DNA from 3 places in the Planococcus massiliensis genome. Region 2 is predicted to be linked to each of the others. Evidence: a T-box and tRNA genes for the amino acid it is inferred to sense, from the RefSeq annotation. Region 2 holds a T-box; the other regions hold tRNA genes.
What was found. A T-box is a leader RNA that pairs with one kind of tRNA and senses whether it is charged. The one in region 2 lies ahead of BN1080_RS09850 (valine--tRNA ligase), so its partner is inferred to be a tRNA-Val.
Positions count from the first base shown of each region.

Region 1: it encodes a tRNA-Val, which carries the amino acid that the T-box ahead of BN1080_RS09850 (valine--tRNA ligase) is inferred to sense. The anticodon was not compared.
Region 3: it encodes a tRNA-Val, which carries the amino acid that the T-box ahead of BN1080_RS09850 (valine--tRNA ligase) is inferred to sense. The anticodon was not compared.

Region 1 is NZ_CCXS01000001.1:2,425,829-2,435,756, forward strand. Features, by position in the region: gene BN1080_RS12105 (B3/B4 domain-containing protein) at 62-724, shown strand; gene BN1080_RS12110 (C45 family autoproteolytic acyltransferase/hydrolase) at 872-1,918, shown strand; gene BN1080_RS12115 (C45 family autoproteolytic acyltransferase/hydrolase) at 1,950-3,002, opposite strand; tRNA gene BN1080_RS12120 (tRNA-Leu) at 3,320-3,403, opposite strand; gene BN1080_RS12125 (inorganic phosphate transporter) at 3,532-4,530, opposite strand; gene BN1080_RS12130 (DUF47 domain-containing protein) at 4,546-5,163, opposite strand; tRNA gene BN1080_RS12135 (tRNA-Leu) at 5,614-5,697, opposite strand; tRNA gene BN1080_RS12140 (tRNA-Cys) at 5,707-5,780, opposite strand; tRNA gene BN1080_RS12145 (tRNA-Gly) at 5,789-5,863, opposite strand; tRNA gene BN1080_RS12150 (tRNA-Gln) at 5,869-5,940, opposite strand; tRNA gene BN1080_RS12155 (tRNA-His) at 5,950-6,025, opposite strand; tRNA gene BN1080_RS12160 (tRNA-His) at 6,069-6,144, opposite strand; tRNA gene BN1080_RS12165 (tRNA-Trp) at 6,165-6,238, opposite strand; tRNA gene BN1080_RS12170 (tRNA-Tyr) at 6,245-6,328, opposite strand; tRNA gene BN1080_RS12175 (tRNA-Thr) at 6,333-6,408, opposite strand; tRNA gene BN1080_RS12180 (tRNA-Phe) at 6,431-6,506, opposite strand; tRNA gene BN1080_RS12185 (tRNA-Asp) at 6,525-6,600, opposite strand; tRNA gene BN1080_RS12190 (tRNA-Met) at 6,604-6,680, opposite strand; tRNA gene BN1080_RS12195 (tRNA-Met) at 6,721-6,797, opposite strand; tRNA gene BN1080_RS12200 (tRNA-Val) at 6,872-6,947, opposite strand; tRNA gene BN1080_RS12205 (tRNA-Glu) at 6,958-7,032, opposite strand; tRNA gene BN1080_RS12210 (tRNA-Ser) at 7,066-7,155, opposite strand; tRNA gene BN1080_RS12215 (tRNA-Asn) at 7,163-7,237, opposite strand; rRNA gene rrf (5S ribosomal RNA) at 7,251-7,366, opposite strand; gene BN1080_RS12225 (nucleotidyltransferase-like protein) at 8,172-9,038, opposite strand; gene BN1080_RS12230 (YgzB family protein) at 9,221-9,574, shown strand; gene perR (peroxide-responsive transcriptional repressor PerR) at 9,667-9,928, opposite strand, start outside.
Region 2 is NZ_CCXS01000001.1:2,004,269-2,014,196, reverse strand. Features, by position in the region: gene hemA (glutamyl-tRNA reductase) at 1-799, shown strand, start outside; gene ccsA (cytochrome c biogenesis protein CcsA) at 884-1,714, shown strand; gene hemC (hydroxymethylbilane synthase) at 1,732-2,661, shown strand; gene BN1080_RS09870 (uroporphyrinogen-III synthase) at 2,654-3,373, shown strand; gene hemB (porphobilinogen synthase) at 3,354-4,334, shown strand; gene hemL (glutamate-1-semialdehyde 2,1-aminomutase) at 4,335-5,621, shown strand; gene BN1080_RS09855 (AbrB family transcriptional regulator) at 5,809-6,858, shown strand; T-box leader at 6,881-7,101, shown strand; gene BN1080_RS09850 (valine--tRNA ligase) at 7,585-9,928, shown strand, end outside.
Region 3 is NZ_CCXS01000001.1:2,231,711-2,241,638, forward strand. Features, by position in the region: gene BN1080_RS11020 (1,4-dihydroxy-2-naphthoate polyprenyltransferase) at 1-662, shown strand, start outside; tRNA gene BN1080_RS11025 (tRNA-Glu) at 785-856, opposite strand; tRNA gene BN1080_RS11030 (tRNA-Ser) at 863-953, opposite strand; tRNA gene BN1080_RS11035 (tRNA-Asn) at 958-1,032, opposite strand; tRNA gene BN1080_RS11040 (tRNA-Ile) at 1,034-1,110, opposite strand; tRNA gene BN1080_RS11045 (tRNA-Gly) at 1,121-1,194, opposite strand; tRNA gene BN1080_RS11050 (tRNA-Phe) at 1,200-1,275, opposite strand; tRNA gene BN1080_RS11055 (tRNA-Asp) at 1,294-1,369, opposite strand; tRNA gene BN1080_RS11060 (tRNA-Met) at 1,373-1,449, opposite strand; tRNA gene BN1080_RS11065 (tRNA-Ser) at 1,525-1,617, opposite strand; tRNA gene BN1080_RS11070 (tRNA-Ile) at 1,633-1,709, opposite strand; tRNA gene BN1080_RS11075 (tRNA-Met) at 1,718-1,791, opposite strand; tRNA gene BN1080_RS11080 (tRNA-Ala) at 1,813-1,888, opposite strand; tRNA gene BN1080_RS11085 (tRNA-Pro) at 1,895-1,971, opposite strand; tRNA gene BN1080_RS11090 (tRNA-Arg) at 1,997-2,073, opposite strand; tRNA gene BN1080_RS11095 (tRNA-Leu) at 2,118-2,206, opposite strand; tRNA gene BN1080_RS11100 (tRNA-Gly) at 2,237-2,311, opposite strand; tRNA gene BN1080_RS11105 (tRNA-Leu) at 2,317-2,401, opposite strand; tRNA gene BN1080_RS11110 (tRNA-Lys) at 2,423-2,498, opposite strand; tRNA gene BN1080_RS11115 (tRNA-Thr) at 2,509-2,584, opposite strand; tRNA gene BN1080_RS11120 (tRNA-Val) at 2,599-2,674, opposite strand; rRNA gene rrf (5S ribosomal RNA) at 2,684-2,799, opposite strand; gene BN1080_RS11130 (DMT family transporter) at 3,430-4,332, opposite strand; gene BN1080_RS11135 (MgtC/SapB family protein) at 4,435-5,163, shown strand; gene BN1080_RS11140 (cation diffusion facilitator family transporter) at 5,176-6,177, shown strand; gene BN1080_RS11145 (iron-containing alcohol dehydrogenase) at 6,214-7,377, opposite strand; gene BN1080_RS11150 (Glu/Leu/Phe/Val family dehydrogenase) at 7,486-8,730, opposite strand; gene BN1080_RS11155 (ornithine--oxo-acid transaminase) at 8,814-9,928, opposite strand, start outside.

The DNA of each region.
Region 1 (9,928 bases), 420 kb from region 2:
CCTCAATTCTATTCTATGATACTATAATGATGAATGACTATTATGTGAAAGGAAGATTGCCATGAAAGCTTCCATTGACCCTCATATCAAAGAAATTCTCCCTGATTTTAAAATAGGCATCATTCATTATAACAATATCACCGTTTCTGATTCACCTCAAATGTTAAAAGGCCGACTTCAGCTTTTCCAGGAGCAACTGTATTTCGACTTGGATGAAAAAGAACTGACGGATTTTCCGGGATTAATGGAATGGAAATTGGCTTGGAAAGCATTAGGCGCAGACCCGAACCGGTACCGCCATTCCGCAGAAGCGCTGTTTCGCCGGATTAAAAAGCAAAATTACTTGAAGCCTGTCCATTCGGGCGTCGACATGAACAACTTCCTGTCCCTGCAGTATGAAATTCCGCTTGGCCTTTACGATGAAGACAAAATCGAAGGCGATGTGGAAATTGCCCTAGGCACCGAACAAGACCAGTATGAAGGCATCAACAACCGCTTGAACACATTAACGAATATCATCGTCGCCAAAGACAACAGCGGCGCGTTTGGAAGCCCGTACGTCGATTCCCTCCGGACCGCTGTCACGGAAGAAACGAAAAATGCCCTTCACATCTTTTATTTGCGTCCATCCATGGACCGGGATACAGCGCTTGAACTGTTGACAGCCGCTTCGAACATGTTTACCGGCATCAACGGCGGCGATGCTGAATTTTATATTCTCTAATCTGGAATTTGCCGCGCCTCCCTTCCGAGTGCTAGGCAGATTCTTTTTCTTTCCTCAAAAAATGCAGTAAACTCGGGGTAGTTCGAATTCGAGAGTTTCGCTAACTTCTTAGAAATTCACTAATTTCCAATAAATGAGGGATCGCCAGTGAAAAAAGTCCACAGTGATATTGTTCAATTTCGCGGCAGCCATTATGATTTCGGTTATAAACAAGGCGAGTTGTTGAGAGATTCCTTTATCCTTCCCAACCGCAAAAAACAATGGGGCTCTAAAAACAAGAATTTCCTCATAGATGAAACACAGGCAAAAGAAACGCTGCTTGCATTTGCTCCGAGAATTTGGGAGGAAATCAACGGATTGGCTGATGCATTAGAGTGGAATATGCAGGACGCCATCCGTGATTTCGGCGGCTATTATTTGGAATATACGCGAAGCGGCTGTTCCATTTTTACGAGCAGCGCCTACATGGTCCGCAATTACGATAGCTCTCCGGAAGGCTACGAGGGGCGGTTCGCACTCTATCAGCCGACAGACGGCGGCTATGCAACAATTGGCCCTACGATGCAAATCACCGGCCGGACCGATGGCTTGAATGAAAAAGGGCTTGTGATGGGCTATAACTTCATCAATCGCCGCAATTCCGAAGATGGTTTTATTTGCAATATGATCGGCCGGCTTGTGTTGGAGAATTGTGCAACCGTTGAAGAAGCGATCGACTTGCTGGAAGAAATTCCGCATCGCCGTTCTTTCAGCTATGTGCTGCTCGACCGCACCGGAAAATCGGTCGTCGTCGAAGCGTCTCCCCGCTCAGTCGTTGCGCGCACGTCAAACGTGTCCACCAACCATTTTGAATTGCTGACGGAAGAGAACCGCTACCAGATGAAAGATTCGGTTCGCCGAGAAGAAACCATCCGTACCCATTTGAACGAAACAACAGATGCCTACAGTGCTTTTCGAAGACTCAACGACTTGGATCAAGGCGTCTTTTCGGAAAAATACAGCACCGCTTCCGGAACGCTGCATACCGCCTTTTACTTCCCGGAAAGTTTGGAAGTCGGTTTTGCCCTCGGTCCGAATCGCTTGCCGCTCATGTTTGATTTTGATAAATGGCTGCAAGGAGAACGGTTGCTCGCGAAACGCATCAACGGAAAAATCGATACAAAACTGCCGTTTCCGCATATGGCGGAAATGTAAAAAAGCGTCCTGGATGGGACGCTTTTTTGCTTTAAACAAATTGTTTATCAAGGTGGGCAAATCCAATCTCTGTATCGATTTCTCCATACATTTGGGTTTCAGCGAGATCTTCTCCCGCCAGCCATTTTTTGAAATCAAAAATTTCAGGTTCCCGGTTGCCGCCCAGCGCAAACCATGCCTTCAATTCTTTTGGCAAATAGGCAGACGTGTGGATGGTTCCTGCCCAACTTTTATACAGCTTCGAGAACACGCCTTTATCCATATCGTTGAAGAGACGAAAGGCTAAATAGGCGTCTTTTGTTGCAGCCGGTTCTTGCCGGATCGCAGCCAACCGTTCATGCGAATCATTTAAGTAGTTCCGGTTTTCATGCTGCTGGATTTCAAAATGATTGGTGCAGGCCCCGTCTTTCCTTACATTGACAGCTCTTGGGCTCGCTTCAATAATTGATGATTCCCCGCTTACGTCCTGTACTACATAGCTGAAAGAACCACGATGGGGAATTTCTTTTAAAAGCGCTATCGCCTCTTCTACCGTCGAACAGGTCTCCAGCAGGATCCTGCCGATCATGTAGCACACAAACCCGTCTCCCGGCTGTTTCCGGTGCGTGAAATTATACCCCATGGCAAAACCCTTCTCATTCATCCCATCCATGCGCCCGATAATGCGGGACGAAGGGCCAATAAACGCATAGCCTTGGTCATCCGGTTGAAACAGCAGAAAACGCCCTTCATAAGTCTGCGGATGAAAGTCGTAATTCCGGACGAGAAAATCATTCCCGGTCACAATTGAGCAGCCGGATGGCATTGCGTCTATCCGGTACCCGCCAAAATCCCTTAATACTTCTTCGATGGGCAGTTCCAAACTTTCCTGCAGCCCCAGCAGTTCTTCCCAAATGCCCGGAGCAAATTGAAGAAACGCATTTTTTGTCTCATTTACCCCGATTTCAAAGCGTGGCCGTTTCGCTTTCCACTGCTTTCTGCGATTCTCCAATGTAATGGAATTCTTTAACCGTTCTCCCTGCATCTTTCCAAATTCATAATGGCTGCCTCGAAATTGCAAAATGTCGCTATGGATCTGTTTCATCGGCTCCTCCTTCTGCTTTTGAAAACATTTTCTCCCATTATTATATCAAGCAATTATTAGATAAAGACAGGAATTGCCTTCTTTTCTTCTTACTAAAGAAACCTTAAAGGCGGATATGCCTCTAATTCTTCATTTAAAGCACCTTAAAGCTTTAATAATACTTTACCGGAATAATTCTTCCTCCAGAAGCGAAATAACGTCATCGCAAGTTCTATCACGTTTCAACCATCTCTCTTTCTACTTCCGTAAAAAAGCACAAAAAAACACTCCCTGCTTAAAGCAAGAAGTGTTTCGCATCCGCTGAGCGGAACAAAATATACCGGCGGTCGGGGTCGAACCGACACTCCCGTGAAGGAACGGGATTTTGAGTCCCGCGCGTCTGCCAATTCCGCCACGCCGGCTTAATCGAATTGGACAAGATTTATCTTAACATAGCTTTTATTGAATGCACAAGTACTTTTTTGCATTTGTTTTTCCGATTCCAAATAAAAAGAAGGCCTCCTCAAATTTGGAAGGCCTTCTTTTTATTTCACAGGAAGATATTGAGGATCAAGTATATGCCGGCTGCCAGCAACGCTGAGATTGGCATGGTAATGAGCCACGTGATCAACATTGTTTTCGCGGTCCCCCACTTGACGCCTTTTAATCGATGAGATGCCCCTACCCCCATAATGGATGAAGAAATGACATGCGTCGTACTAACCGGCAAATGGATGAACGTGGCACCGAAGATAACAGCTGCACCGGTCAGGTCAGCAGCTACTCCATTGACAGGGCGGATTTTCATAATCTTGCCTCCGACGGTTTTAATGATTCTCCAGCCGCCGATAGACGTTCCCAAAGCCATAGCTGTTGCACATGTCGCTTGAACCCAGAACTGAACATCATCTGACGTTTGATAATTGTTGACAATCAACGCCATTGTGATGATCCCCATTGCTTTTTGGGCATCGTTTGTACCATGTGAAAAAGATTGTAAAGCAGCTGTCGCAATTTGGATCAAACGAAAATTTCGATTCGTTTTAGTTAAATTGTTATTCTTAAATACAATTTTGAAAATGCTGTAAACCAAATACCCCACAGCAAATGCGAGGATCGGCGATAAAATCAGCGCTTGGATAATGGTAAGGAATCCCCCATAATTCAAGGCAGAGAATCCGGCAGCAGCAATCGCAGCCCCAGCAATTGAACCAATCAGTGCATGCGAGGAACTGCTCGGAATGCCATAGTACCAAGTAATCAAGTTCCATACAATCGCCGCGATTAAAGCAGCTAAGATCACAACTGTTCCATTCGTTAACGTGAATGGATCAACAATGTCTTTTGTAATGGTTTTCGCAACACCTGTAAAAGCCAGCGCCCCTACGAAATTCATGGCAGCAGCCAGCATGATTGCGTGGCGCGGTTTTAAAGCTTTTGTGGAAACCGCTGTAGCGATTGAGTTGGCCGTATCATGAAAGCCGTTGATAAAATCGAATATTACAGCAAATACAACAATTAAAACTGTTAATAGCAGAACCATATCCATCGGTCATCTTGCTCCTTAAGCGTTTTTCATAATAATAGATTCGAAGGTATTCGCAACCTTTTGGCAGTGGTCTGCAATTTCTTCAAGTTCTTCATAGATCTCTTTATATTGAATGATGCGGATCGGATCTTTTTCCGTTTGGAACAGATGTTTGATCGCATGGCGTCTCGTCACATCGCATTGAGATTCGTAATCTTTGATTTTAATGGCATGCTCTCGCATAGCGGGCAATTTTTTAGTAGACATTAAATCCACAGCTGTTTCAATTTCAATCGTGCTCATTCGAATTGCTTCTACGAACTCCAGCATAAATTCATCCGCATTTACGATTGAATACATTTCAAACATAGAGGCAGTATGGTCAAGGCCGTCCAGCACATCATCCATCGTCATCGCAAGAGCTAGAATGTCCTCGCGTTCAATGGGCGTTATAAACGCTTGGTTCAGATCCTGGATTACTGTATGCACATAATTATCGCCTTTTGTTTCATAATCTTTCATCGTATTGGAGAAAATCTTCAAATCGCTGATTTCTCTTAATTTGTAGTCAGCAAAATAAGCTGCACTCTCTTTTAAATTTGAAGCAATATCCCCTAGTAGAACTGCAAACTTATCTTTTTTCTTGAAAGCCATTTTCTTACCTCCGCTAATTTCTAAAATAAAATCAAAGCTAGATTATAATAGCTTATTTTAACCCGTTTTAATACAACTTTAAAACCAAATTTACAAAGCCTTAATAAAACAAAAAGTTATGAATTCAACGATTATTCTATTCGATTTTCTTTAATCTCCATTTCTGTAATAACGTAACAGCTGCTGATCTCCACTCGCCATTTAACTTACTCTTCATCTAAGAGAATTTCGCAAATTAGCTAGTTTAGTATAAATCATTCTATAGAAATTAGAAAGACTTTTATCTTCAATACTCGGGTTCCCGCCTTCACATTAACCGGTTGGAATTCTGCTCAAACATTACGCAAAGCATTTCTTCCTTCCCATGAAGGCAGATTGAAAACAAAAAAAGCCTTCACCATCCGAAGATGCTGAAGGCTTTTTGAAAGGACAGGCAGGTCCTTTCCATGATACCGGCGGTCGGGGTCGAACCGACACTCCCGTGAAGGAACGGGATTTTGAGTCCCGCGCGTCTGCCAATTCCGCCACGCCGGCATAATATAATGGAGGCGGCAACCGGACTCGAACCGGTGATAAGGGTGTTGCAGACCCATGCCTTACCACTTGGCTATGCCGCCAAAAATGTTGGAGCGGAAGACGGGGGTCGAACCCGCGACCTCCACCTTGGCAAGGTGGCGTTCTACCACTGAACTACTTCCGCAAAAGCTGGGGTACCTGGATTCGAACCAGGGCATGACGGGATCAAAACCCGTTGCCTTACCGCTTGGCTATACCCCAATAATAAGATGGGGCGGACGAGGGGAATTGAACCCCCGAATGCCGGAATCACAATCCGGTGCGTTAACCACTTCGCCACGACCGCCACTTTACTATTTTTATAAGTGCATTTAATTGAAATTAAAACATGGGGCGGACGAGGGGAATTGAACCCCCGAGTGCCGGAATCACAATCCGGTGCGTTAACCACTTCGCCACGACCGCCATCATATAATTTAAAAAATTGGCAGGGGCAGTAGGAATCGAACCCACATCGGAGGTTTTGGAGACCTCTGTTCTACCGTTAAACTATGCCCCTAAAAACTGGTGGTGGGGGGCAGATTCGAACTGCCGAACCCGAAGGAGCGGATTTACAGTCCGCCGCGTTTAGCCACTTCGCTACCCCACCAAAATGGTGCCGGAGAAAGGACTTGAACCCTCAACCTACTGATTACAAGTCAGTTGCTCTACCAGTTGAGCTACTCCGGCATGGAGATAAAAAATAAAAATATGGTGGGTCAGGACGGAATCGAACCGCCGACACTTAGAGCTTCAATCTAATGCTCTACCAACTGAGCTACTGACCCACATTTGAAAGATAAAAATGGCGGTCCCGACCGGGATCGAACCGGCGATCTCCTGCGTGACAGGCAGGCATGTTAACCGCTACACCACGGGACCATTTGGTTGCGGGGGCAGGATTTGAACCTGCGACCTCCGGGTTATGAGCCCGACGAGCTACCGAACTGCTCTACCCCGCGTGACAGGCAGGCATGTTAACCGCTACACCACGGGACCATTTGGTTGCGGGGGCAGGATTTGAACCTGCGACCTCCGGGTTATGAGCCCGACGAGCTACCGAACTGCTCTACCCCGCGATAATAATAGTTGAGTTTATTTCCTATATTATAGAAGAAACTCATATTTACAAGTTTTGCTTATGTATTGTAAATGGTGGAGGATGACGGGATCGAACCGCCGACCCTCTGCTTGTAAGGCAGATGCTCTCCCAGCTGAGCTAATCCTCCAGTTATATAATGGTGACCCCTACGGGATTCGAACCCGTGTTACCGCCGTGAAAGGGCGGTGTCTTAACCGCTTGACCAAGGGGCCATTGATTTGTAGTCTTCGTTTGGATAATGCTACTGGCGGAGAGCAAGGGATTCGAACCCTTGAGACGGTTGCCCGCCTACATGATTTCCAATCATGCTCCTTCGGCCACTCGGACAGCTCTCCAAAAGAATGGCTCCGAAGGTAGGATTCGAACCTACGACCATCGCATTAACAGTGCGGTGCTCTACCACTGAGCTACTTCGGAATAATATGGATCAGCCTGGCAACGTCCTACTCTCACAGGGGGAGCCCCCCAACTACCATCGGCGCAAAAGAGCTTAACTTCCGTGTTCGGGATGGGAACGGGTGTGGCCTCTTTGCCATTACTACCAGACTAATATTTATTTTGAAAGACAAGTTTTATTATACCAATTCTGACCGGTATTTCAAGCTTTTTTTGAAAAAACTTTTGCCTTATTCTTTCAAAACTGGATAGGCGACATTGAAACAGGTGAAACCGTTGGTTTCCGTAAACAAAGTTGGTTAAGTCCTCGATCGATTAGTATTCGTCAGCTGCACGTGTCGCCACGCTTCCACCTCGAACCTATCTACCTCATCGTCTTTGAGGGATCTGCAGGGCAGGTTGCCCACGTGTTACTCACCCGTCCGCCGCTAAACTGGAAGGAGCAAGCTCCCCCAGTTCCGCTCGACTTGCATGTATTAGGCACGCCGCCAGCGTTCGTCCTGAGCCAGGATCAAACTCTCCATTATAGAGTAGTGTTGATTGCTCAATACTGCTGGCGCATCGCCGCCTCCGAAAAGGCGCGCGATTCGCTTCGATCTGGCTGAGCCTGATCAGTAATTTATTGACGTTTTGCTGTTCAGTTTTCAAGGTTCATGTTTTGCCGTCCTGTAAAAGCGACTTCTCTAATTTATCATCGCTTCTCAAAAGAGTCAAGCACTTTATCACAATAATTATTTTCTCGTGAAATCGTTTATCTCTTAGCGACGTGTATTATCATAATATGGATCACGCTTCTTTGTCAACAGATTCTGCGAAAAAAATATGATTACTTATCTTCCCTTGCCTTAGCAGGATTCTTAAATCATTTCCCTTCTATATATGCTTCAATTTCAATAAAAAAACGAACCGATTTTACTTATTGAAACGATCGGCTCGTCGTGAACTTATTCTCTAATTAACTTTTCACATAATAATATCTATGGAAGATTCCATCACTTTTCGTATTAACACTTTTTACGAAAATTAATTCTTTGTCGACCAGGTATTCGATAAATACTTCTAAATCTGAAGAATAATTCCGAAGCTCTTCTTGTTCATGAAGCTCCTGGATCGTCCATTGGTCTTTGCCTGCCATGATCTCTTGAATATGACGAGCTCCGTCATTCGTACGAGAATGAATATAAAATTCACTGGCCAAAAATAAAAGCTCCAATCTTTTCTCAATGGATTCATCGCTCGTTACCAATTCTTCATAAAGTTTGTAAATGGCCGGCTCCATTTGTTTCACTTGAGTCCAAACGGTCACTTCGGGCGGCAAACCATTTTCCAGTACAGCTAATCGGGCTAAATGATGCAACGATTCTACAATATGGTGATAGGCATCCAAATAATTTCTTTCTTCGAAGAATACTTTCCCTTCCAAGTATCGGCGGATTAACTTGGCAAACTCCATCCCCATTTTGATCTTTCGTCCGTAGAAAGGAAAATCTTTCAACTCCCGTTTCAGCTTTTCCATAAATTCGTTGCGGTCGTAAATAATCTTCCCGTGAAATAGCCAGTCCACAATTTTTCGGTTCGTTCCTAGCAAAAGCCATTTATGCAATTGTTTTTCCGTGATAATGTGCATGGCTGCCTTTTTATCAAGATACGTATAATGTTTAGTGAAGACCGAAGTTTCATTCTCTTTTGTAATGATTAAAAGAATCGTATCAAATGTATCCGTAATCGGGCTTACCTTTTCTCTTTTTTCGACCACTATAACTCCCAACGTACTTTCCTGGCTGGCACGCTCTTGGTAAATCGGTCTAAGAATCTGCTCCATTGAATTCCACTCCTTGCATTCTATCGGACATGCAGTTATGTCAGCCCGCTTATTTCGCCACACACCGGCTCTTGTATTCTTTATTTCGACATATTTCTTTTAGATTCCTGCCTCTATGAATCATTATCACTTTTTCGATGCATTTATGATATAGTATGATGGATGCAAGGAGGAAATAAATAATGAAACCTTATAAAAATAAAATCAATCGCATTCGGACTTTTGCCCTGTCGCTGATCTTCATCGGCATTGTCATTATGTACGTCGGCATCTATTTTAGAAGCCACCCGGTTGTGATGGTGATCTTCATGCTGCTCGGCCTTATTGCCATCGTCGGAAGTACAGCTGTTTACGCATGGATCGGATTGCTCTCCATGAAAACCGTTCCCGTTGAATGCCCGAATTGCGGAAGACATACAAAAATGCTTGGCCGTGTAGACATGTGCATGCACTGCCGCGAACCTTTGACTATGGATCCTGCTCTTGAAGGAAAAGAGTTCGATGTCAATTACAATAAGAAAAATTCTAAATTATAATCATTGCCAATCGTTGGAGCTCCTAAATGCTCCAGCGATTTTTTTCTGCAAATCGGCATAAGAAAAACGAGCATGCAGAACATGCTCGTCAATTATTGGGCTTTTGCAGTTTTTTCAGAGCATTCCTGGCATGTTCCGTAAATTTCAAGACGGTGATAATCCACTTGGAATCCGGTAACATGCGAAGCAAGATGCTCCACTTCATCCAGTCCTGGGTAATGGAAATCTACGATTTTCCCGCAATCATTGCAGATCATATGATAGTGGTCGTTGGTCACAAAATCGAAGCGGCTGGAAGAATCGCCATACGTCAATTCTTTTACCAATCCCGCTTTTCTGAACACCCGTAAATTA
Region 2 (9,928 bases):
CGGCAAGATGGGCGAGCTTGCGATTAAAAACCTGCAAGGCAGCGGTGCTAATCACGTGACGGTCATTAACCGTACGTTTGAGAAAGCGGAAGCGGTTGCTGAGAAATTTGAAGGCAAAGCGTTGCCGATGAACCAATTGCAATGCGCATTGCTGGATGCAGACATTTTGATTTCTTCAACAGGTGCGACGGATTTTGTCATCGATTTCGAATTGATGCAATATGTGGAGAAGCTCCGCAAAGGCAAACCGTTATTCATGGTCGACATCGCCGTACCGCGTGACATCGATCCGCGCATTGGCGATTTGTCGAACGTCTTCTTGTATGACATCGATGATATGCAGGGAATCGTTGAAGCGAATTTGGCTGAACGTGAACGCGCTGCAGGGGAAATCATGGCCATGATCGGGCAGGAGTCGAACCAATTCAATGATTGGCTTGCAACACTCGGTGTGGTTCCAGTGATTTCGGCATTGCGCCAAAAAGCATTGGCCATCCAGTCGGAAACCATGGCGAGCATTGAAAACAAAATGCCGGATCTGACAGACCGCGAAAAGAAAATCCTCAACAAACATACAAAATCGATCATTAACCAATTGTTGAAAGATCCGATTTTGCAGGCGAAAGAAATGGCTGGTGCGCCAAAAGCGCGGGAACAGCTTGAATTGTTCCAGCAAATCTTTGGCATTGAAGAGGAAGTTGAAGCAGAAGTCCAGAAGCAGACGGCAGCCGTTAAACCTAAAGCAGCCGCTTCTTCAAAACAGGCAGAGCAACAGGAAATTCCCGGATATTCATTTTAAGCTTTCTGAAAGAGGCGTTTTCGAATCTATATGTTAAAATGTAGATACGAAGCGCCTTTAACTATGGAAACGAAGGGGAATAGGATGGCTGATATAACAATGGCAAGGCTGCATGAAGCTATGGTTATTCTATATGCTGTCAGCCTTGTTTTTTATTTTATCGATTATTTATATAAAGAGAAAAAAGCCAGCCGCATTGCCATGACGTTGCTCGGAATTGTTTGGGTTTTGCAGACTGTGTTTTTGGCGCTGTATATTATTGAAACGCAGCGCTTTCCAATATTGACCCTTTTCGAAGGGATCTATTTTTATGCCTGGCTGCTCGTGACATTGTCGCTCGTGCTGCGCATCTTTTACCGATTTGACTTTGCGGTATTTTTTATCAACATCATCGGATTTATCTTTATGACCATTCATACGTTTGCGCCGGTCCAGATTGAACGTTCGCCGGTCGGGGAATCGCTCGTATCCGAGCTGCTCTTGATCCACATCACGTTTGCGATCCTGTCCTATGTGGCGTTTTCGCTGTCTTTCGTTTTTTCAGCGCTTTACATGATTTTGTACCGCTTGCTGAAAAAGAAAAAGTGGACGAAACAGTGGAGCAATTTGCCGTCGCTCGGGCAAGCGGAGCTCGGCATGACGATTTCGATACTGGTCGGCATTTCCTTGCTGTTCGTATCGCTCGTCCTCGGGTTTCAATGGGCCGTCATTTCGCTTAATGAATTCTCGGTTTTCGATATGAAAATTGTCGGGTCATTCGTCCTGCTGCTTGTGTATAGCTGGATCCTGTACCGCAACCGCAAAGGCGCGCTCAGCGGCATGCCGTATGCCATGGCACATATTTATGCGTTTTTATTATTATTGATCAACTTCTTTTTAGGAAGTCGGTTATCTGAATTTCATTTCTGGTATTAAAGAAGGGTAGGATTCAAATGAGAAAAATTATTGTAGGTTCAAGAAGAAGTAAACTTGCGTTGACCCAAACGAATCAGTTTATTGAAAAATTAAAAGCGGCAGGTGCGCCGTTTGAATTTGAAATAAAAGAAATCGTAACAAAAGGCGACCGGATTCTTGATGTGACGCTTTCGAAAGTTGGAGGCAAAGGCTTGTTCGTCAAAGAAATTGAACAGGCGCTTTACAATAAAGAAATCGACTTTGCAGTCCACAGCATGAAAGATATGCCGTCGGTTCTTCCGGAAGGCTTTGTCATTGGGTGTGTGCCGGAACGTGAAGATCCGCGTGATGCGTTCATTTCAAACGATCATGTGAAATTGATGGACCTTCCAATTGGGGCCGTTGTCGGGACAAGCAGCTTACGCCGCAGCTCACAGTTGCTGCTTCTGCGCCCGGACCTTGATATCCAGTGGATCCGCGGAAACATTGATACCCGCCTTGCGAAATTGCGCTCTGGCGACTTTGATGCGATTTTACTGGCTGCTGCCGGTCTGAAGCGCATGGGCTGGAAAGAAGACATCGTGACGGAATTCCTGGAAGTCGATGAATGCCTTCCGGCGATCGGCCAAGGAGCACTAGGCATTGAATGCCGCGGAGAAGATACCGAATTGCTTGCGGAACTGGCAAAATTGAATGACGAGAACACGGCGCTTGCAGTTCATGCAGAACGCAAATTCTTACGAGATATGGATGGCAGCTGCCAAGTGCCGATTGCGGGCTATGCAACCGTTTCTGAAGGCGAAGTTTCGTTTACCGGTTTGATTTCGTCGCCGGACGCTGAACAAGTGTTCAAAGAAACAGCTGTCAGCCGTGATCCGATCGAAGTAGGCCGTACTGTAGCTGAAAAAATCAGTGCGCAAGGCGGCTATGACTTGATCCAAAAAGTAAAAGCTGAGAGCAATGTCTGAGAATATACAGCGTTTAAAGGGTGAGACCATTGTTTTCACCGGTTCTAGAAAGCCGGAAGAAGCAGTCTCGAGAGTAGAGGAATTGGGCGGCAAAGCATTGTATTTGCCGCTCATTGAGACGTCCATCCGCCAAAGCGAAATCCCTTCGGTCGAGCAATACGATTGGCTGATTTTCACAAGTGCGACGAGTGCAGAGGCTTTCTGCCAACTGCACGTTTCCACTCGTGCAAAAATCGCTGCGGTCGGGGAAAAGACGGCGGAAACCTTGGAGCAGCATGGCTACCAGGTGGATTTTATTCCTTCTATCTATAGTGCAGATGTCTTTATAAAAGAATTTCCCGCATTTGCCGGCAGTGATGTGAAATGCCTGTTTGTGAAAGGGACGCTTGCGAAGAGTACGATTGCTTCGATGCCGCTTCAAATCGATGAATGGACAATTTATGAAACTTCCCTTAAAATCGGCAATGCACATACATTGATGAATATGAAAGAACTGATTGTGATATTTGCCAGCCCTTCCGCAGTCTCGGCTTACCGGGAAGCTGGAGGGGATTGGTCAGGCATCCGAACGGCGGCCATTGGCCACATTACGGAAAATGCCATTAAACAGAATGGCGGACGGGTCGATTACCGCCCGAAAAAGTATACGTATTTAGAAGTGATCAACGAAATAGCGAAAGGGAGTTGCAAGAATGACAGAATTGAATTTTAGACGCCATCGCCGTTTGCGCGGATCGGCTAACATCCGTTCCATGGTGCGCGAAACAAGCGTACAGAAAGAAGATTTTATTTACCCGATTTTTGTCGTAGAAGGCGAGAATGTGAAAGAGGAAATCTCATCAATGCCGGGCGTATTCCATTTTTCATTGGATAGACTAGGCGAAGAATTGGACGAAGTGGTTTCTTTAGGAATTCCTTCCGTCATTTTGTTCGGTGTGCCGAATGAAAAAGACGCTGTCGGATCTCAAGCTTACCACGACCACGGCATCACGCAGGAAGCGATCCGTTTTGCAAAAGACCGCCATCCGGATTTAGTGGTCATTGCTGATACATGCCTTTGCCAATATACCGACCACGGCCATTGCGGCGTGATCGAAAATGGCGTGATCTTGAACGACGAATCGCTTGATTTGCTTGCCCGTACAGCAGTGTCTCAAGCGAAAGCGGGAGCTGACATTATTGCCCCGTCAAACATGATGGACGGTTTTGTCGCAGCGATCCGCTACGGTTTGGACCAGGCTGGTTTTGAAAACACGCCGATTATGTCATACGGCGTGAAATATTCTTCCGCTTATTACGGCCCGTTCCGTGAAGCGGCGCATTCAACTCCGCAGTTCGGCGACCGCAAAACCTATCAAATGGATCCGGCGAACCGCCTGGAAGCTTTGCGTGAAGCAGGATCAGACATCGAAGAAGGTGCGGATTTCATGATCGTGAAACCGGCTCTTTCTTATTTGGATATCATCCGTGAAGTGCGCGACAACTTTGATGTGCCCATCGTTGCCTATAACGTCAGCGGCGAGTACGCAATGGTCAAGGCAGCAGCGCTGAACGGCTGGGTCGATGAAAAGCAGATCGTTTTGGAAACGTTGCTCAGCATGAAACGCGCTGGAGCGGATATCTTGATGACGTATCATGCAAAAGATGCGGCACGCTGGCTGGAGGAGAAATAAATGGGATACGAAAATTCGATTGCAGCATTTAACGAAGCGAAAAATTTAATGCCGGGCGGCGTCAACAGCCCGGTGCGTGCGTTTAAATCAGTCAATATGGATCCGATTTTCATGGCTTCCGGCAGCGGTGCGACGATTACGGACATCGACGGCAATACGTATATTGACTATGTGTTGTCTTGGGGTCCGCTGATTTTGGGCCATACACATCCGGAAGTTGTGAAAGCGATTCAGGCGACGGCCATGTCCGGCACAAGTTTCGGTGCGCCGACTTTGCTTGAGAACGAACTTGCAAAACTAGTCATGGACCGTGTGCCGTCGATTGAAATGGTGCGCATGGTTTCTTCAGGAACGGAAGCGACGATGAGTGCACTTCGCGTAGCGCGCGGCTATACGGGACGCAATAAAATCTTGAAATTCGAAGGCTGCTACCATGGCCATGGCGATAGCCTGTTAATCAAAGCAGGTTCAGGCGTCGCGACGCTTGGCCTTCCGGATTCACCGGGAGTGCCGGCATCGATTGCGCAAAACACCATCACGGTTCCTTATAACGATTTGGAAAGCGTGAGACACGCATTCCGCGAATTCGGCGACGATCTTGCGGCTGTCATTGTTGAGCCGGTTGCCGGCAATATGGGCGTCGTTCCTCCGAAAGACGGTTTCTTGCAGGAACTTCGCAATTTGACGACGGAAAATGGCACGATCCTGATTTTCGATGAAGTCATGACAGGATTCCGCGTCGGCTATAACTGCGCCCAAGGTTATTTCGGCGTAACGCCGGACATGACGTGCCTCGGCAAAGTTATCGGCGGCGGGCTTCCGGTCGGTGCATTCGGAGGCAAACGCGAAATCATGGAACAAGTGGCGCCAAGCGGTTCCATCTACCAAGCAGGGACACTTTCAGGCAACCCGCTTGCGATGACAGCTGGCTATGAAACTTTAAGCCGTTTAAATGAAGCAAGCTATGAAACGTTCATTGAACGCGGTGACCAGCTGGAAGCCGGTTTCCGTGCGGCTGCTGAGAAATACAACATCCCGCATACCGTTAACCGTGCGGGTTCGATGATCGGCTTCTTCTTCACGAATGAAGACGTCGTTGATTTTGAATCAGCGAAAACATCCGATACGGCATTATTTGCCGACTACTACCGTTTGATGGCGGAAGAAGGCATTTTCCTGCCGCCGTCCCAGTTTGAAGGCATGTTCCTATCAACTGCCCATACAGAAGACCACATCGCAAAAACTGTGGAAGCTTTCCACAACGTATTTGCCAAATTAGCACGTTAAGAAGAAAAGAGAAGAGCGGCCGGATTTTGATAAATCCGCCGCTCTTTTTTGTGGAATAAAATAGGGTGAGTGTCCAAAGAATCTGAGTATATGCTCATAGAACGCGGAAAACTGCTCATAAACTCCATAGCGCTTCTCTTTTAGTGTAGAATGGACAGTAGCTTAAGTAGTGAAAGTAGGAAATTTAGTGAGACCGTTTATTTTAACTGCGTTGATCGCGATTGCTTCAGGGGCTTTATTTGAAGCTGTCGGCATGTTTTTGCCTTGGCTGCTCGGACCGATGTTCGTGCTCTTGATCTTAAATCAATTTACAAAACTGAAATTTTACTGGCCAAAATTTTTGAAAGTGGCGGGCCTCGTGCTTCTCGGCGTCCAAATCGGTTCGTCGTTTTCACGGGAAGCGGTGTTTTTGATGTGGTTTGATTTGCCGTTCATGGCCTTTCTGACACTTTCCGTTGTCGCGCTTTCTTTGCTTCTCGGCCTGCTTTTCCGCAAGATGGCGAATGAAACCTTGGCGACGAGCCTGCTTGGTTCCATGCCAGGCGGCTTATCGCAAATGGTTGTCATTTCGGAAGACGTCAAGTCCGCGAATGTTACCGTCGTAACGATGATGCAGACGTTCCGTATCCTATTGGTCGTCACGATTGTGCCGTTTTTGACAGTGTTTTTAAATGGACGGGAAGCGGGCGAAATCCTCTCGCAGGAATTTTCGTTCGCACCGGGCCATTTCTTTTTGGCGATTGCTGCGGGCATCCTGATTTACTTCGGCATGAAAAAAATCGGATTCCCGGCAGCGGAAGTGCTCGCACCCATTCTGACGATGGCGGGCATGCAGACGATCACGGGGGAAGTGCTCGTTGAAATGCCGTATTGGCTGATTGCCATGGCGCAAATTTTCATCGGGGCAAACTTGGGCCTTCAAATGGAGCAGGTTCGTGAAAAGATGAACATCCGCCTGGGTGCAGCCATTGTGGTGAACAATGTGCTGCTGATCGTTTTCTCAACTGTCATCGCGTTCCTGTTGACGAGCTGGCTTCCAGGGTATCTGTTCCTCGACTTCTTCTTGAGTGCAGCGCCAGGGGGCATGGCGGAAATGGCGATTACAGCGCTTGATGCTGGAGCGGACGTGGCGCTCATTACGAGTTTTCATTTATTCCGCCTGTTCTTTATCCTGCTCGTCGCATCTCCGATTGTGGCCGTTATCGTGAAAAAGCTTGACGCTAAAAGCGCAAATTGAGTACAATGGATTCAAGTAAATAATTAATGTGTTGATGAGGATAGTAAAATGTGCGTGCATTTCAGAGAGAAGGCCGAGTGGTGAAAGGCTTTCATGAACAAGCATTTGAATGTCACCTCGGAGCAGTTTCCGTGAAATTGGAGTAGCGGGGACCGGATGTGAAATCCGTTATCGAACTTGAGAGCCAGGTTTTTTTAACTTGCGCATAAAGGTGGTACCGCGAACAACTCCTTCGTCCTTTTCAGACGAAGGGGTTTTTTTGTTTTCTAAAGGAGTGGAAGGATATTACGCAAAGCAGCTCTACTTTTCTGCGAAAGCATTCATTGCTTTACTGCATAACTTACTACCATATGTTGAAATAAATAGTTTTACAAAATGATATTCCGCAAAACAGCTACGCTTTCCGCGGGCTCGCGCTAAGCTAACTCAGGCTATACGCCCGAGTGGATCTCAGCACTTCGCTGGTCCCGCAGGAGTCTCCGCTGTTTTGCTCCATATCAAGGCATCCCTTAGCGCCGGCGCGTCCAGGGGCTAGGCGGAGCAATAAGACGAGTGCTCTTCTCGGCTTATTGTGTGAGCCATGCCCAAAGCGCCGAAGCGATTTGTAACAGCTAATACTTTAGTTCAACATATGTGGTCATGAAAGTTAATAATTCTTTCATTATTAGTTATGAAAACAACGCGCCACGCTCAAGTCCGTACTTTATTTTAAAAGGAGGAATTTCAATGACTGAACAAATGCCGACAAAGTATGATCCGCAAGGGATTGAAAAAGGCCGCTACGAGTGGTGGATCGACAACAAATTTTTTGAAGCGAAACCGGAAAGCGGCAAAACGCCATACACGATTGTGATTCCGCCGCCGAACGTTACGGGGAAATTGCACCTTGGGCACGCATGGGACACAACGCTGCAGGATATCATGACGCGCATGAAACGCATGCAGGGGTATGATGCATTATGGCTGCCGGGGATGGACCACGCCGGAATTGCGACGCAGGCGAAAGTGGAAGGGAAATTGCGTGAAGAAGGCAAATCCCGCTACGACCTTGGACGCGAGAAATTCCTGGAAGAATCATGGAAATGGAAAGAAGAATACGCTGGCCATATCCGTGAACAATGGTCGAAACTCGGCCTCGGGCTTGACTATTCCCGCGAGCGTTTCACGTTGGATGAAGGTTTGTCGGATGCAGTTAAAGAAGTATTCGTTAAATTGTATGAGAAAAAACTCATCTACCGCGGCAAATACATCATCAACTGGGACCCGGCGACGAAAACCGCCATTTCCGATATCGAAGTTATCTACAAAGATGTGCAAGGCGCGTTCTACCATATGCGCTATCCACTCGCTGACGGCAACGGGCATATCGAAATCGCGACAACGCGTCCGGAAACGATGCTTGGCGATACAGCGGTCGCGGTTCACCCGAAAGATGAGCGCTACCAGCACTTGATCGGCAAGAAAATCATTCTTCCGATTGTTGGGCGCGAAATGGAAATCGTTGCGGACGATTACGTGGATATGGAATTCGGAAGCGGTGCGGTGAAAATTACGCCTGCTCACGACCCGAATGACTTTGAAATCGGCAATCGCCACAATCTTGAGCGCGTCTTGATCATGCACGAAGACGGCACGATGAACGAAAACGCCGGCAAATACGAAGGGCTCGACCGCTTCGAATGCCGCAAGCAAATTGTCAAAGACCTGCAGGATATGGATGTTTTATTCAAAATTGAAGAGCATATGCATTCGGTTGGACATTCGGAGCGCAGCGGTGCCGTAGTTGAGCCGTATCTATCGACGCAATGGTTCGTAGATATGAAGCCATTGGCACAAAAATCGGTGGATCTTCAAAAAGGCGAAGAAGGCGTAAACTTTGTGCCGGACCGTTTTGAAAAGACGTACCTTCACTGGATGGAAAACATCCGCGACTGGTGCATTTCCCGTCAATTGTGGTGGGGCCATCAAATTCCCGCCTGGTATCATAACGAAACCGGTGAAATTTACGTAGGCATGGACGCACCAGCGGACGCTGAAAACTGGACGCAGGACGAAGACGTTTTGGATACCTGGTTCTCATCTGCCTTGTGGCCGTTCTCTACGCTTGGCTGGCCGGATGCAGACAATGAAGAACTGAAACGCTACTACCCGACAGACGCACTTGTAACCGGCTATGACATCATCAACTTCTGGGTTTCGCGCATGATTTTCCAAGCGCTTGAATTCACGGAAGAAAAACCGTTTAAAGACGTATTGATTCACGGCCTCGTTCGTGATGCGGAAGGGCGAAAAATGTCGAAATCGCTTGGCAACGGGGTAGATCCGATGGACGTCATTGCCGAATACGGCGCGGATTCGCTTCGCTACTTCCTGGCAACGGCTTCAAGCCCAGGGCAGGATCTCCGCTTCTCGATGGAAAAAGTGGAATCGGTTTGGAACTTTGCGAATAAAATCTGGAATGCTTCCCGTTTCGCATTGATGAATATGGAAGGCATGACGTATGAGGAAATTGATCTTTCCGGCAAACGGTCAGTCGCCGATTCATGGATCTTGACTCGCTTGAATGAAACCATTGAACAAGTGACGCATCTTGCAGAACGTTATGAATTCGGTGAAGTGGGCCGTTCGCTTTACAACTTCATCTGGGATGATTTCTGTGACTGGTATATCGAGATGGCGAAATTGCCATTGTACGGGGAAGACGAAGAAGCGAAGCGGATGACGCGTTCGGTTCTTGCATATGTACTCGACAACACAATGCGCCTGTTGCATCCATTCATGCCGTTCATTACGGAAGAAATCTGGCAGAACTTGCCGCATCAAGGCGAATCGATCACGATTGCTGCTTGGCCGGTTGTGGATGAATCCTTGTCCGAAGAAAGCCAGTCAACGAACATGAAATTATTGATGGACATCATCACCGCTGTTCGCACAATCCGTGCAGAAGTGCAGTCGCCGATGAGCAAGAAAGTGCCATTGACGATTTCGGCTAAAGACGAAAATACGCATAATGTCTTGACGACGAATGCAGCGTACATCGAGCGTTTCTGCAACCCGGAAACCTTGACGA
Region 3 (9,928 bases), 230 kb from region 2:
GCGGTGCTATTGTCCGGAACGGGGTCAAACCCAAAACTGTTTTATCACTTGCTTTGCTTCTCTATCTAATCGCTGCTGTTATCGGCATTTGGATTTGCTCTCAAACCAGTTGGTGGCTGCTCGTCGTAGGCGGTGCAGCGATGGCTATTGGCTATTTGTATACAGGTGGCCCATTTCCTATTGCTTATACCCCATTTGGTGAATTGTTCTCAGGAGTCGTTATGGGCTATTTAATTGTAATTATTGCGTTCTATATCCAAACGATGTCTGTCACAGTAGAAGCATCATTGCTAGCCGTACCAAGCACCTTATTAGTTGCAGCGATCATGATGACTAATAATATCCGTGATATGGTCGGAGATGCTGCAAGCGGCCGAAAGACATTGGTTATCCTGACAGGCAGACCGGTCGGAGTAATGATTCTGGCTTCATTCTTTGCTATTTCATATTTATGGATCTTGGCTTTAGTGATTTTCAATGATTTAACCCCGTGGACCCTTTTAGTATTTCTAAGTGCCCCTAAAGCATTCAATGTTGTGAAAACTTTCAAACGCTATACTGCGCCGCTTGAAGTTATGCCAGCAATGAAGGCAACAGGAATTACCAATACTTTATTTGCCTTCCTGCTTGGGATTGGGCTCTTGATTCATCATCTACTATAGAAAAAAGAGGTTCTTCTTAATTGAAGAACCTCTTTTTTCATCTAAAGAAACAGCCATTCGTTAAGGTAAAGTTTTGAACAAAAGAAAAAGTGCCATGCAATTGAATGCATGGCACTTTTATATGACCCCTACGGGATTCGAACCCGTGTTACCGCCGTGAAAGGGCGGTGTCTTAACCGCTTGACCAAGGGGCCAATTACTGGCGGAGAAGGAGGGATTTGAACCCTCGCGCCGGTTTCCCGACCTACACCCTTAGCAGGGGCGCCTCTTCAGCCACTTGAGTACTTCCCCAGTATGGCTCCGAAGGTAGGATTCGAACCTACGACCATCGCATTAACAGTGCGGTGCTCTACCACTGAGCTACTTCGGAATGGTGGGCCTAAATGGACTCGAACCATCGACCTCACGCTTATCAGGCGTGCGCTCTAACCAGCTGAGCTATAGGCCCATATGTATAATGGAGCGGGTGAAGGGAATCGAACCCTCATCATCAGCTTGGAAGGCTGAGGTTTTACCACTAAACTACACCCGCATAAATGGTGGGTCAGGACGGAATCGAACCGCCGACACTTAGAGCTTCAATCTAATGCTCTACCAACTGAGCTACTGACCCACATTTGAAAGATAAAAATGGCGGTCCCGACCGGGATCGAACCGGCGATCTCCTGCGTGACAGGCAGGCATGTTAACCGCTACACCACGGGACCATTTGGTTGCGGGGGCAGGATTTGAACCTGCGACCTCCGGGTTATGAGCCCGACGAGCTACCGAACTGCTCTACCCCGCGATAATGATAGTCTTACTAGTTTCTTCTATTATATAGAAGTTTTTAAAAGGATAGTCCACACATTTTTTATAAAGATGGAGGAGGAAGAGGGATTCGAACCCCCGCGGGATTTGACTCCCCTGTCGGTTTTCAAGACCGATCCCTTCAGCCAAACTTGGGTATTCCTCCGTGATAATAGATAAATGGTGGACCTTGCAGGACTCGAACCTGCGACCGGACGGTTATGAGCCGTCTGCTCTAACCAACTGAGCTAAAGGTCCTAAAAAAGTGGCGGCAGAGGGGATCGAACCCCCGACCTTACGGGTATGAACCGTACGCTCTAGCCAGCTGAGCTACGCCGCCAGGATCTTTAAAATATATAGTTGGTGGAGCCTAGCGGGATCGAACCGCTGACCTCCTGCGTGCAAGGCAGGCGCTCTCCCAGCTGAGCTAAGGCCCCATTGAATGGTCGGGAAGACAGGATTCGAACCTGCGACCCCTTGGTCCCAAACCAAGTGCTCTACCAAGCTGAGCTACTTCCCGAACTGAGATGCTTCTTATAAAAATATGGCGCGCCCGAGAGGACTCGAACCTCTAACCGCTTGATTCGTAGTCAAGTACTCTATCCAATTGAGCTACGGGCGCTTATTCATGATGAAAACCTGACGGTTTTTTTCTGCAAACAAAGATGGTGCCGAGGACCGGAATCGAACCGGTACGGTAGTCACCTACCGCAGGATTTTAAGTCCTGTGCGTCTGCCAGTTCCGCCACCCCGGCATGGGTCGGCTTTGAATTGCTGCAAAAAAATGGAGCGGAAGACGGGGGTCGAACCCGCGACCTCCACCTTGGCAAGGTGGCGTTCTACCACTGAACTACTTCCGCAAAAATGGTGCGGGTGAAGGGAGTCGAACCCCCACGCCCGAAGGCGCTAGATCCTAAGTCTAGTGCGTCTGCCAGTTCCGCCACACCCGCGTGGCAATAATGAAATTAAAATGGTGAGCCATGAAGGATTCGAACCTTCGACCCTCTGATTAAAAGTCAGATGCTCTACCAACTGAGCTAATGGCTCTCACAAAAAGTGGTGCCGGAGAAAGGACTTGAACCCTCAACCTACTGATTACAAGTCAGTTGCTCTACCAGTTGAGCTACTCCGGCGAAAGAGAAAATAATGGTGGAGGATGACGGGATCGAACCGCCGACCCTCTGCTTGTAAGGCAGATGCTCTCCCAGCTGAGCTAATCCTCCAGTATGTATGCCCAGCGACGTCCTACTCTCACAGGGGGAGACCCCCAACTACCATCGGCGCAAAAGAGCTTAACTTCCGTGTTCGGGATGGGAACGGGTGTGGCCTCTTTGCCATCATCACTGGACTCTTTAGTTTTTGAAAGACAAGTTTTATTATACCAATTCTGACCGGTATTTCAAGCTTTTTTTAAAAAAACTTTTGCCTTATTCTTTCAAAACTGGATAGGCGACATTGAAACGGGTGAAACCGCTGGTTTCCGTAAACAAAGTTGGTTAAGTCCTCGATCGATTAGTATTCGTCAGCTGCACGTGTCGCCACGCTTCCACCTCGAACCTATCTACCTCATCGTCTTTGAGGGATCTGCAGGGCAGGTTGCCCACGTGTTACTCACCCGTCCGCCGCTAAACTGGAAGGAGCAAGCTCCCCCAGTTCCGCTCGACTTGCATGTATTAGGCACGCCGCCAGCGTTCGTCCTGAGCCAGGATCAAACTCTCCATTATAGAGTAGTGTTGATTGCTCAATACTGCTGGCGCATCGCCGCCTCCGAAAAGGCGCGCGATTCGCTTCGATCTGGCTGAGCCTGATCAGTAATTTATTGACGTTTTGCTGTTCAGTTTTCAAGGTTCATGTTCGCCGCACTCATTGGCGACTTTATTAATATACCTTAGGTCCGACTTGTTGTCAATACTATTTTAAAATATTTTTTCGGTCGTCTTAAGGACATATATAAATATAAACCGCCGAGCGCAGAAAATCAACCCCTTTTTCTAAAAAAGAATGATTTTATTTTTCCGTAGTCTGCTACGAATAAGATTATGCCGCATAATACCACTGTTCCGCCTATAATTTGAGAAGAACTTAATAGCTCTCCAAGTATGAAATAAGCCAGTATAGCAGCTCCCACGGGCTCAAAAAGAATCGCGATCGAAATGACGTTCGTACTCACCCACTTCAAAGACCAATTGAATAATGTGTGGCCAAGTAAGTTAGGAATAATCGCTAAAAGTAAAAACCACATCCATTCGGAAGCAGGATACGGGCCAAAAGATTCGCCTTTTGCAATTATATAGAAGAACAATGTTATTGTACTAAAGCTATAAACAACAAAAGTATAGGTGATGAGCGATAATCTTTGGCGTACATCCTGGCCAAATAGCAAGTAACCTGTGATAAGGGCACATGCAATCAACGCTAATATATCTCCATATAAAGCGGAACCGCTAATTTTAAAATCTCCATAGCCAATTAATACACTGCCGAGTACAGCGATTGCTCCAGAAACGAGCGTTTTAACTGATAGCTTCTCTTTAAAAAAGAAATAGGTTCCTGCGAATGCGAATAAAGGCTGTAAGGTAACAAGAACCGTTGAACTGGCAACAGAGGTGTAATTCAACGATTCAAACCATAGAATGAAATGGAATGCTAAGAAAATCCCAGCTATTGAAGTGAATGCCCAATCTTTTTTGCTTAGCTTCTTGATTTCCTGGGTATATTTCATAAAGAACACCGGACTCATAAGTAGAACGGAGAAAAGCATCCGATAAAAAGCAGTGACTCCTGAATCAGCAGAAGTCATTTTTACAAAAATCGCTGACAGCGCGACAGAGAATACACCAATGATGATTGGGATCAAAGGATGAACAACTGGTTTTTCCATAAAGACGCCTCTTCTCTCTATTGCTTATGCAAAGTTTCACACTTTAAATAGTGTGACATGTCCCCCTTTCTTTATCAACCATCATTTGAAAGGAGTGCTGATATGGATTTTTTCACCTTTCTTCCTCTCGCTTCCTTTGAAACTTTTATCAAACTTTTGGTTGCCGCACTTTTAAGTTTAGTTATTGGGCTTGAACGAGAATTGAAAAGAAAACCTGTCGGCTTAAAGACGAGCATCGTCATCGCGACATTCAGCTGCTTATTGACCATCATATCAATTGAATCTGCTTATCTTGCAGAAGGGAGTGAATTTGCGAATGTTAATATCACGATGGATCCGTTGCGTTTAGCTGCACAGATTGTTTCCGGAATCGGTTTTCTTGGTGCCGGCGTTATTTTAAAACGCGGCAATGATTCCATCTCTGGTTTAACTACTGCTGCTATGATTTGGGGTGCTGGCGGCATCGGTATCGCCGTAGCAGCAGGTTTTTATGTAGAAGCTGCATTTTCAGTGCTGATTATCCTGATCGGAATCGAGGTTGTCCCTCCCCTTCTTTTCAAATTCGGGCCAAAGCGATTGCGGTTAATAGAAGCGAATATCAAGATTTTCATTTCAGACCCCTCCCATATTGAGGAGGCCATTAAAGAAATAACGTCAGAAGGCGTTATTATAGAAGCTATGTCTTTGTTTCAACACAGAGAAGAAGATTTTCCTTGCCATGAAATTGCGATACGCGCTTCTTTTTTGCAAGAGACAGAAACTGTAGCTTTATATGAAAGGATTTTAAAAATAAAGCATGTTGAGAAAGCGGAAATTGAATTGATCAGCTGAGGAGGAATTGGGATGAGTGAATTTTTTACATTATTAAAAGGCGGGAACAAACCATCATTGCTGGCTGCGGTGATGAACACAGTAATCGCAATTATGAAAGGAATTGCATTTTTCTTTACAGGAAATGTTGCCATGTTTGCTGAAACGATGCACTCCATTGGAGACGCCGCGAACCAATATTTTGTTTTCATCGGCTCTGCATTATCTAAAAAGGCGCCGACTCAAAGATTTCCGAATGGGTTTGGCAGGCTTTTAAACCTTGTGCTGTTAGGAGCTGTCTTGGTCGTTGGCATCATGGCTTACGAAACAATTGTAGAAGGCTGGCATCAGCTGACTCATCCAGTTGAAGCTGAAGGATTTATCATTAGTGTTGTGGTCTTATCGATAGCCATTATTCTTGAATTTGCTGTTCTTTATAAAGCCGGCAAAGAAGTGTTGCATGAAGCCGGAGTTAAAGGCGGCATCATGGCACCTGTCACGACAAGCTTTGGCCATTTAAACCGTGCAAAGCCTGCTACTAAACTTGTATTTATGGAAGATTTGGTCGCAACAAGTGGTGGCGTACTTGCATTGATCGCTGTCCTAATTGCTCATTTTACCGGCTTCCTTGCAATTGAAGGGGCTGCTTCCATCGCAATCGGCCTCATGATGTTTTATGTAGTCATGAAGGTGTTTCTCGAAAATGCCCGCGGTGCGATTGGCGAAACGGATGAGCAAATGGTCAACCACATTGCCCATGTCCTGTTAGACCACCCAGGGGTGCGGGATATTAAAGAACTTGAAGTGGTAAAAGAAGGTGAGTTTCTGCATGTTGAAACAAAAATTGAAATTGATCCTGAATTGTCCATTAAAGAAGCAGATGAATTGCAGGATTTGTTAGCACAGCTTATTTTAAGCCAGCCAAGCGTCGATGATGTCCTTGTAACATTTGATGCAGACGATGGCGAAACACATTGGAAACATTTAAGCACACGCCCTGAATCCCTGCCACCTCTTAGAGAACCGAAAGCATAGAAAAAGACCAGGCTCAATGCCTGGTCTTTTTTATGCTTAAAGTGAAGCTTGAAGAATTTGTTTTACATCTTCTCCATTTAATTTAGCAAAATTGCCAAATTCACCATAGACCATCGCTTTTTCAGCCATTAAATCGATTTTCGAATCGTCTATGCCATAATAATCCAGTTTCGTCGGCGCTCCTAATGAAGTCCAGAATTCCTGTAAACGGTCGATTCCTTCAAAAGCAATCGCTTCTTCCGTTTTCCCTTCCGGATCTACATCAAATACACGAACGGCCAATTGGGCAAATTTGCTTGGATTTTCTTTTGCATTGTGGCGCATCCATTGCGGGAACAGGATGGCCAATCCGCCTGCATGCGGAATGTCATAAACTGCTGATACCGCATGTTCGATATTATGTGTGCCCCAGTCTCCGCGATAGCCCATTTCCAGGAATTTGTTCAAAGCAATCGTACCTGCAAACATAATGGTTTCACGATGTTCATAGCTTTGAAGATCTTCCATCAACTTAGGCGCCGTTTCAATAACCGCTTTTAATACCCCTTCACACATCCGGTCTTGAACTGGCGTATGGCTTGCATTATTGAAATACTGCTCGAAAATATGGGACATCATGTCGACAATTCCATATACCGTATGGTTTTCCGGTACCGACATCGTATAAGTAGGATCCAGAATTGAAAATTTAGGGAATGAAAAAGGGCTTCCCCAACCGTATTTCTCTTGCGTTTCTTCATTCGTAATAACAGATCCAGCGTTCATTTCAGAACCGGTTGCTGCAATGGTTAATACTGTACCGAAAGGCAAAGCGCCTTGAGGCTGGGCTTTACGGGAGACGAAGTCCCATGCATCTCCATCATATGTAGCACCACATGCGATCAATTTCGTACAATCAATGACTGAACCGCCACCGACTGCCAATAAAACATCGATGTTCTCTTTTTTGCAGATTTCAACGCCTTTTCGCGCGGTTGTAATCCGCGGGTTCGGCTCTACTCCACCTAATTCGAAGATTTCAAGGCCTGCTTGGTTTAAGGTATCCATTACTTCATCATAGAGGCCATTCTTCTTGATGCTGCCGCCACCATAGACTACTAAAACTTTTTTGCCGTAATTTGGCAATTCTGTTTGGAGTGATTCGAGTTGGCCTTTGCCGAAGATCAATTTTACTGGGTTATAAAAAGAAAATGAATTCATTGTTTTAACCTCCTTTTCCTTTACTATTATGTCGATAGCCTAAGGAAAACGCAAAAATTATGCACTAAAAAAAGCCGTTCCTTTGTTTCTAGGAACGGCCATTTTTTCTTATACCCAACCACGGAAGCGTGCAGCTTCTGCAGTTCTGCGGGCACCTACCATATAAGCGGCAAGTCGCATGTCGATATTGCGCGTAGTTGCAACGTTATAAACGTTTTCAAATGCATCGACTAGCTTTTTGTTCAGTTTTTCATCTACCTCTTCCTGTGTCCAGTAATAACCTTGGTTATTCTGTACCCATTCGAAGTAAGAAACTGTAACGCCGCCGGCACTTGCCAATACATCCGGAACAAGGAGAATCCCTCTATCTGTGAGGATCTTTGTCGCTTCTGCCGTCGTTGGACCGTTAGCCGCTTCTACGACAATCGAAGCTTTGATGTTCGGCGCGTTTTCAGCGGTAATCTGATTCGAAATGGCAGCAGGGACGATGATATCGCAATCCAGTTCAAACAATTCCTTATTTGAAATCGTATTATCGAATAAAGTAGTCACAGTGCCAAAGCTATCACGGCGATCTAGCAGGTAATCGATATCCAATCCGTCCGGGTCATGCAATGCACCGTACGCATCCGAAATGCCGACTACTTTCGCTCCTGCATCGTGCAAGAATTTTGCAAGGAAGCTTCCTGCGTTGCCAAAACCTTGGATAACGACACGTGCGCCTTTCATATCCAAACCGCGTTTTTTAGCAGCTTCATTAATAACAATGGTTACCCCTTGAGCAGTCGCTTTATCCCGGCCTTGAGAACCGCCTAGGACAATCGGTTTACCGGTAATGAAACCAGGTGAATTGAATTCATCGATTTTGCTGTACTCGTCAAACATCCAAGCCATGATTTGAGAGTTTGTAAATACATCCGGTGCTGGAATGTCTTTGTTCGGTCCAACAATTTGACTGATCGCTCTTACGTAGCCACGGCTCAATTTCTCGATTTCATGCATGGACATTTCACGTGGATCACAGATGATGCCGCCTTTACCGCCACCATAAGGCAGATCGACAATGCCGCATTTAAGCGTCATCCACATCGACAATGCCATAACTTCTTCACGGTTTACTTCCGGGTGGAAACGCACTCCGCCTTTTGTCGGCCCTACTGCGTCATTATGCTGCGCACGGAATCCAGTGAACACTTTTACATTTCCGTCATCCATTCGAACCGGAATGCGTACTTCCATAATCCGCATCGGTTCCTTAAGAAGTTCATACATCGATTCTTCGTATCCAAGTTTATCCAATGCAGTTTTGATCACGTTCTGCGTTGACGTCAACAAGTTCAGGTTTTCAGCCATTGTTTTAATTCGCCTCTTTATATTTATAGTAATTACTCCGCCACTAGTGTAACATAATTGACTTTGGATTTGCTAGGTTGATATTATTTTGCGAATACTTTTTGGATGCGCTCAATCGCCCAGTCCAAGTCCTCTTTCGCAATAACCAGAGGCGGCGCAAAACGGATCACCGTATCATGCGTTTCTTTGCATAATAAACCAAGCTCTTTTAGCTGCTCGCAATAAGGGCGAGCTTCTTCCGTCAACTCCATGCCGATGAACAAACCGCGTCCGCGCACTTCTTTAATAGAAGGATGTTCGATTTCGCGAAGTCTTCCCATGAAATATTCTCCAAGTTCAAGAGAACGCTGTGCCAAATTTTCTTCTTGCAGTACTTCCATTGACGCAATCGATACGGCACAAGCAAGCGGGTTGCCGCCGAATGTAGAGCCATGCGAGCCCGGGTTGAATACACCTAGAATATCGCTGTCAGCGACTACACACGAGATCGGGAAGACACCGCCGCCAAGTGCTTTTCCAAGTATGTACATGTCCGGGTTTACGTCTTCCCATTCACACGCGAACATTTTGCCTGTACGTGCAAGGCCGCATTGAATTTCATCGGCAATGAATAGGACGTTATTCTCACGGCAAAGTTCTCTTGCTGCCTTCAAAAAGCCTTCTTCCGGCATAATGATTCCTGCTTCGCCTTGAATCGGTTCAATCAAGAATGCAGCTGTATTTGGCGTAATAGCAGCTTTTAAGGCTTCAAGATCTCCGAAAGGAATCAAATTGATGCCCGGCAACATTGGCCCGAACCCTCTGCGGTATTCAGGATCAGAAGATAATGATACCGCTGTCATTGTACGGCCATGGAAATTTCCGTTGCACGCAATGATCTCTGCTTGTCCCTCTTCTACCCCTTTAACATCATAAGCCCAGCGACGAGCAGCTTTAAATGCTGTTTCGACCGCTTCTGCTCCTGTGTTCATCGGCAATGCCATTTCTTTTCCAGAAATCTTGCAGATCATTTCATACCAAGGAGCCAGCATGTCATTGTGGAAAGCACGTGAAGTCAAGGTTACACGATCCGCTTGGTCTTTCAATGCTTGAATGATTTTCGGATGGCGATGGCCTTGGTTTACTGCCGAGTATGCAGAAAGCATATCCATGAATTTATTGCCTTCCGGGTCTTTTACCCATACACCTTCTGCTTCTG